DNA from 3 places in the Chitinophaga defluvii genome. Region 1 is predicted to be linked to each of the others. Evidence: riboswitches for the same ligand, from Rfam matches in the RefSeq annotation. Region 1 holds a riboswitch; each other region holds the start of a gene.
The links. A riboswitch is a leader RNA that binds a small molecule or an ion and turns the genes downstream of it on or off. The one in region 1 is predicted to bind cobalamin.

Region 1 (2,268 bases):
TTGGAAAACGACTTGATGGTATTTTTATGGAGATTGCTTACGGCAATGCGGGAAGCCAGCAAGGCGTAGTCAGGATGTTTTGTGGTAAGGGAAGCTGCTGTTTCTGCAGCCAGGTTATCCAGTTCTGTAGTACTTACACCGTCATACAACCCCTGGATCACTTTTTTAGCAACGTCAATGGCATCTACATATTCCGGATTAAATCCGTAGCACAGTTTTTCAATGCGTGCAGTGATTTTATCAAATTTAACGGCTTCTTTTCTGCCGTCTCTTTTTATGACAAACATGGGTATTGAATTTAATGGGTAAAAGAAATAGCGATTAGCTTTTGGCTGTTAGCTATTAGCCAAACACTGATGGCCAATAGCTAACGGCTTATTTAAAAGTCTTCTTCTAAACTAAAGGTTTGTGATTCTTTGCTGCCGCCGCCCATTACACCGGACTTCTGGTAGTCACCTACGCGTTTTTCAAAGAAATTGGTTTTACCCTGTAATGAAATCATTTCCATGAAATCAAATGGGTTGGGGGTATTAAACATTTTAGCACATCCGAGTTCGCCCAGCCATCTGTCTGCTACGAATTCAATGTATTGAGACATAAGACGGCTATTCATACCGATAAGGTCTACCGGTAGTGCGTTCACGATAAAATCCTTTTCAATTTCTACTGCATCCCTGATCAGTTCACGTACTTCATCTTCCGGCAGTTTTTGTTCCAGCATACTATAGAGCTGACATGCAAATTCGCAATGCAATCCTTCATCCCGGCTGATCAGTTCATTAGAGAAAGTAAGGCCTGGCATTAATCCTCTTTTCTTTAACCAGAAGAGGGAGCAGAAGCTGCCGCTGAAGAAAATCCCCTCTACTGCCGCAAAAGCTACCAGACGTTGTGCAAAGTTGCCGTTTTCGATCCAGCGTAATGCCCATTCTGCTTTTCTTTTAACAGCAGGTACTGTTTCAATGGCATGAAAAAGTCTGTCTTTTTCAGCAGGATCTTTCACATAAGTATCGATCAGCAGTGCGTAAGTTTCAGAGTGAATATTTTCCATCATGATCTGGAAACCATAAAAGCAGCGAGCTTCCGGTAATTGCACTTCTCTCATGAAGTTGACAGCCAGGTTTTCATTTACGATACCATCGCTGGCAGCAAAGAATGCCAGTACATGTGAAATAAAATGACGTTCACCATCATTCAGCCCGGCCCAATCCTTCAGATCTCCACTCAGGTCAATCTCTTCTGCCGTCCAGAAACTGGCTTCATGCTTTTTATACATGTCCCATATTTTGGGATAGTTAATGGGCAATATCACAAACCGATCTTTGTTCTCCCGGAGTAAAACTTCGTTTTCGTAGTTCATACGTTAAAATATTTTATGGTTAACTGCAGAGAGAAGGTGGCCCGACGGAAGATAACTATCCTACTGTGAGGTGGGGATGTCACTTTCGTCAATACCTTAACTCGCGAAGGTTTTGACAAATTTTGGCTGTTTTGGCAGGTCTCCTGGCTGTCCCTGTATCCGGATGCCTTCCCATTTACCTATTGATAAACAGTGGCTTTGTATCCGGTACCATAAACCGTTTGCGCACGGAATCGGGATCACAGTAGCGCGTCTGCTCGTGATTTCCACACGATTCCCTATTAATCCCGGTATCAACCGGGAACCAAAGCAGCAAAATGTAAGAACTATCGCAAATGTAAGCACGATTAACAGGGAGGGGAGATAAAGTTCTTAACAGGTGTGGAAAAAGAATCTCACAAAAAGGTGAACTATTTCGCAAGTATGCACAGCATTAGGTTTGCCGCGAAACACATGCCTTGTTCCGGGGGAAACGCACATTTGTGCATCCATTTTTCAATTGCCTGATTGATGAAAATATTTAATGCGAATGGGGCATATATTTTATTTATTTGACATGGGAAAAGTGGATTAATAGTCTGAAAACTGTACATTTATTTTTATGCAGGCACCAGTTATCACATTGCAAAAAGTTAGAAAGTTTTATGGCTCCTTCGAAGTGCTGGCAATTGACCAACTAGTGCTGAAAGGAGGGATTTATTGGCTGCAGGGACAAAATGGAGCTGGCAAAACTACCTGCATGAAAATGCTGGCCGGCCTGATTCCTTTTGAAGGGGAAATTATACTGCAAGGACAAGTCAGCAGTAAAAGACAACCGGTGCGTTATCGTCAGCTGGTTAACTATGCAGAGGCAGAACCAGTATATCCCGGATTTCTGACAGGAAAGGATCTTATCCGATTATATAACACGA
Region 2 (2,268 bases), on a different contig from region 1:
CTGCGGTATCGGGAGCTACATAGCGGGTATAGTCGTCTGCATACTTGGCATTTAACAACAAGCTGTATTTTTTACTGACATCCTTACGGAAAGAGGATTGTATAAAGAGGTTTTCATCCCATTGTCTGTCTATATGGCCAAAAACACCTTTAACCACAAACCCGGGTAGGCCACGTTCTGCATTATAGTAGTAAACCTTAGTACTCCATTCGCCCTTGTCTATTATTCCGTTTAGTCCTCCTTCCAGTCTGAAGGCATTTACATCTCCGTTTTTTCTGATAGCGGTGGTATCGTATCCATTTTTCTTTTTGTACCTGAACTTATACCGGCCATGTGCCTGCGTCCATTCCGCACTAATGGTGCTGTTAATACGCCTGTTTACTTTTTGCTGCCATAACAGAGAGGGGTTGATCAACCCAAAGGAGCCTGTTTTAAAGGTGGCCCGCAGGTGCGTATGTTCCCCTTCGGTAAACCGGGGTTTAAGAGAAGTTAAATAGATGGATCCTGCAGAGCCATAGTCTTTGGCAGGCTGGAAGATGGTGCTTTTCTGGCCGTTATACAGGGCTATCTGTTCCATATTATCCAGGGAAAATTTCCCCAGGTCAATCTGTCCGTTTTGCGCATTGCCCAATTGTATGCCGTCATAAAAAACACCCAGATGGTTGGTGCCCATACTGCGCACATCTACTGTTTTTAAGCCACCTATACCGCCATAGTCCTTTATCTGAACGCCTGAGAAAAACCGCACAGCATCTGCTACGGAATGGCTGTTCAGCCTTTCCAGCTCTTTCCCTTCGAGTGTTTGTGCCGGTATTATTTCCTGAGCTGGACGCAGCCCCTTTACGGCAATTTCTTTCAGCTGTTTAATGGTGAGGCTATCCTTTTCCTGCGCGCAAACAGGCAGCACAAAACATACAAGTAAGCAAGCAAAGCCATATAGCTTTGCTACCCTTGAACGCATGCATTCATTGGTACACATATAAAACCTGTTTGATGTTACATCAAAATGGCTTTCGTAATTCGGGAAAATAATCGGAAAAAATGCTCAGGCAGCCTTAGCCGGCAGATCATTTAATTTCCAAGCTTCATTCCACGAAAGCTTAAAAACGATATTGCACGGCAGGTCTTCTGACTTATCTCTGTTTCTGGCGACCTTCCCATTGAAATCAACAGTGGTCATCTGGTATTGCCATAACATTAGCGAGACTTACAGCAGCGGGACTGTCCGGGATTTGCACCCGAGTTCCCTTTTAATCATTGAAGTCCGGAGCGGACAGCAATGAACCAATGCGGGGCAAAGGTAGGATTATTTAACTTAATTAGACAAGTTGATCATAATGGCTTGATAATTTAAGGAGGGAGCAGCCCGGCCTAACCGCTATGGTAAGTCCGGTTATCCCTGATGGTTAATTTATTATCTTTGCCCGATGGGTACACAAACTTTTTCGGAAGAGAACTATTTGAAAGCCATTTATCATCTGTGTGGCAAAGAAGAAGGGAAAGCCAGTGCTACTGGCATTGCAGAAGTGCTGGGGAATAACCCTGCATCTGTGATTGATATGCTTAAAAAGCTCACAGAAAAAAAGCTTATTCAGTACGATAAGAAAAAAGGCGCCCGCCTTTCCGAAAAAGGACAAAAAGCCGCCTTGCTGGTGATCCGTAAGCACCGCTTATGGGAAGTATTCCTGCAGGAAAAATTAGGCTATACCTGGGACGAAGTGCATGACATTGCAGAGCAACTGGAACATATTCATCATGAAGACCTGGCCGATCGCCTGGATAAATTCCTGGACTATCCTAAATACGATCCGCATGGCGACCCTATTCCCAAATCAGACGGACAAATACCTGCTGCTTCCAAAACAACCCTGATAGAAATAGAAGCTGGTAAAACCTGCCAGGTAGTAGGGGTAAGAGATACTTCCACCGCATTTTTGCAATACCTGCAACAGTTAAAAGTAGCCATTGGCACCAACATCACATTGATGGAGAAGATCGCATTTGATAATTCTGTGATCATAAAAATTGGAAAGGGGACTGCTACTACGGTATCCCAGAAGTTTGCAGAAAGTGTGCTGGTAATTTAAATACAATCCAATTATACCTGGCCGGCAAATAATAAGCAGAAACATGGCATTTGAAATAGATCAGCAAACATTACAGGACCTGGAACTGTTCAGAGAAGATAAGGGGATGCGCTCCATTTTCTCCCTGTTTAATAAAACCAGTACTCCAGGTGGAAAAGATAAGCTGAATGAAATGCTGGCC
Region 3 (2,268 bases), 2.8 Mb from region 1:
CTAAGCGGGTGGTTTCCATCGCAGCTCCGGGATAGGTGCCTATGTAACTGTAGTGCTGATCCGTGCTGGAAGTTCTGTAATCTGCACCTGCCAGCAATTGTATTTCACGCGTAACATCCCAGTTCACAAAAGTTTCGATCTGGTGGGTATTTGATACGTATTCTCCATCCACATATTTGGTAGGAAACGGACCTACAGGAATATAACTGGAATCTTTGGAGAGGTTACGTTGATTACGCTGATAGCTGTATACAATATTCCAGGATCCTTTTCCAAAATCCAGCTTGCTGCTGATGGCATTTTGTATGTACTTGTTATGTGCGTTGTAAGCCTTGTCATCAGTAAAAGCTCCTGCGTCCAGGTCTGTTTTGTAATCACTCAAATTGAGCATGTACTGCACCTTCCACCGGTCGGTAGCCTGGAAAGCCAGCTTGGCGAACACATTATTTTGCTTAAACCCGTCTTTATCAAAATCATTTTTGCCTAAAGAATCGTTTGCAGTAGAAAACCCGTCAGATTTTTGGTACTTGTATCCCAATATATAAGAGAACTTATTGATGGTGCCGTTCAGTGCAGCGCTACCCTGGTAGGTGTTGAATGTGCCATATGAACCATTGGCATAGATGCCTGCTTTCTTTTCACCTGGTTTTCTTGTAATGATATTAATCACACCGGCTACTGCATCGGAGCCATACAAAGTGGACTGGCTGCCTCTGAGTATTTCTATTCTATCGATCAGTTCCGGATTGATGAAATTAAGATCAAAGGAGTTGGCTATCTGGGAGGCGTCATTTACGGGGATACCATCTATCAATATGAGGGTATTACCAGTAACCCCACCACGGAGATATACTTCCTGGTTGTTACCTAATGGGCTTTCTGCACCATTGATCATTAATCCTGCCTGGTTGTTCAGAATAGCAGTTAATGATTTGCCACTGTTTTTTTCCAGGTAATCACGGGTAAGGACAGTGATCACTTTCCCCGTTTCTCCCTGTTTCTGGGCAAATTTGGATGCCGTGACGATCACTTCGTTTAAATGATTTGTTTGAGCAGTGTCTTGTGCGTTAGTGACAGTGTTGATGGTAAATAAGGCTGTAATAATAGCAGCGTAAGTGTAAAGATTCCGGCGCATAATACGGATAAGCGTTTTTTGATGAGTAAATGCGCGCTCCTGGGAGAAATAAATAAAGGAAAGAAAATAATGCCTGCAACAGCGTTAAATTCCTGGCTTTTCACCCGAAAGCACTGAATAAAATGGCAGGTGGCAGGTCTTCTGACTTACCCGCTTTCCTGGACCGCCTTCCCACACAGCATCAGCTGTGAAGTGACATAATTGGTCCGGAAAACCAGCTGTTCGGTAAAAACAGCGCGGGATTACAGCTACGGGGATAGTTCCGGAATTACACCGGATTCCCTTTTTAATGCGCCCGGTTTTACCCGGTAGCAACCAAATGCGCAGCAAACCTACGGCAATTTTGTGTAATGCACAAAGGGACTATGGGGGAGGGGCACTTAAAACCACTCTCTGCCACATCAGGTACCCCAAATAAAAAAGGTGCCTCAAAAGTAGAGACACCTTCCTGTTGTATTAATATGATGATCCTGTAACCGGGAAAGAATCAACCCGGCATACGGGAAATGTATTTATCCATTTCTTTGATCTGGCTAACGATTTGATCAGTGGTAGGCTTTTGTGCCTTAGCCCTGCGAAAATAATCTTTGGCAGATTTAAAGTCCCGGCGGCTCATCGCAATAGACGCTACGGTAAGCAATGCGGCGGCAGTATTTTCCTTATCAGGTAATCCCATGCGGATTGCCTTTTTCAGGTTCTGATCTGCCGTTTTCAGGTCGTTCTTCTGGTAAGCAATAGTACCCAGCTGAAAGTATTGCATCCCTTCATACTCTTTCATAGGGCTGCCGGATTTGATACTCTGCCGGATAGTGGCCTCAGCCTTGTCCAGATCTTTGTTGTACATCGCCATATTGCTCTGCATGAAAAAATAAACAGAACGGATAGGCTTGTATAATAATTTAGGAAATTTTACCTGGTTCATCAGCGCGGTAGCCTTTTCGATATCTCCGGCTTCTACTGCTTCCTGTACCAGGCGCATAGGTCCGAACATCAGGTGTGTAACCAGGCAGATCACGCCCAATACAAGCAAAATGGTAGCTTCCCACCAACCAATAGTAATACCCAGGGTAATACCCACCAGCAATAATAGGATACCAATTGGAAAACGGTATAGAATAAAAATGTTAAATGCT

Region 2: another riboswitch for cobalamin. It lies ahead of ABR189_RS07085 (TonB-dependent receptor); the one in region 1 lies ahead of ABR189_RS26575 (ribonucleoside-diphosphate reductase small subunit).
Region 3: another riboswitch for cobalamin. It lies ahead of ABR189_RS15205 (TonB-dependent receptor plug domain-containing protein); the one in region 1 lies ahead of ABR189_RS26575 (ribonucleoside-diphosphate reductase small subunit).

The regions. Positions count from the first base shown of each region.
Region 1 covers NZ_JBEXAC010000002.1:3,149,386-3,151,653, forward strand. Annotated here, with positions in the region: gene ABR189_RS26570 (ribonucleoside-diphosphate reductase subunit alpha) at 1-287, opposite strand, end outside; gene ABR189_RS26575 (ribonucleoside-diphosphate reductase small subunit) at 380-1,357, opposite strand; cobalamin riboswitch at 1,474-1,681, opposite strand; gene ABR189_RS26580 (ABC transporter ATP-binding protein) at 1,959-2,268, shown strand, end outside.
Region 2 covers NZ_JBEXAC010000001.1:1,880,751-1,883,018, forward strand. Annotated here, with positions in the region: gene ABR189_RS07085 (TonB-dependent receptor) at 1-979, opposite strand, end outside; cobalamin riboswitch at 1,102-1,304, opposite strand; gene ABR189_RS07090 (metal-dependent transcriptional regulator) at 1,428-2,087, shown strand; gene ABR189_RS07095 (MutS-related protein) at 2,131-2,268, shown strand, end outside.
Region 3 covers NZ_JBEXAC010000002.1:348,469-350,736, reverse strand. Annotated here, with positions in the region: gene ABR189_RS15205 (TonB-dependent receptor plug domain-containing protein) at 1-1,135, opposite strand, end outside; cobalamin riboswitch at 1,250-1,470, opposite strand; gene ABR189_RS15200 (tetratricopeptide repeat protein) at 1,623-2,268, opposite strand, start outside.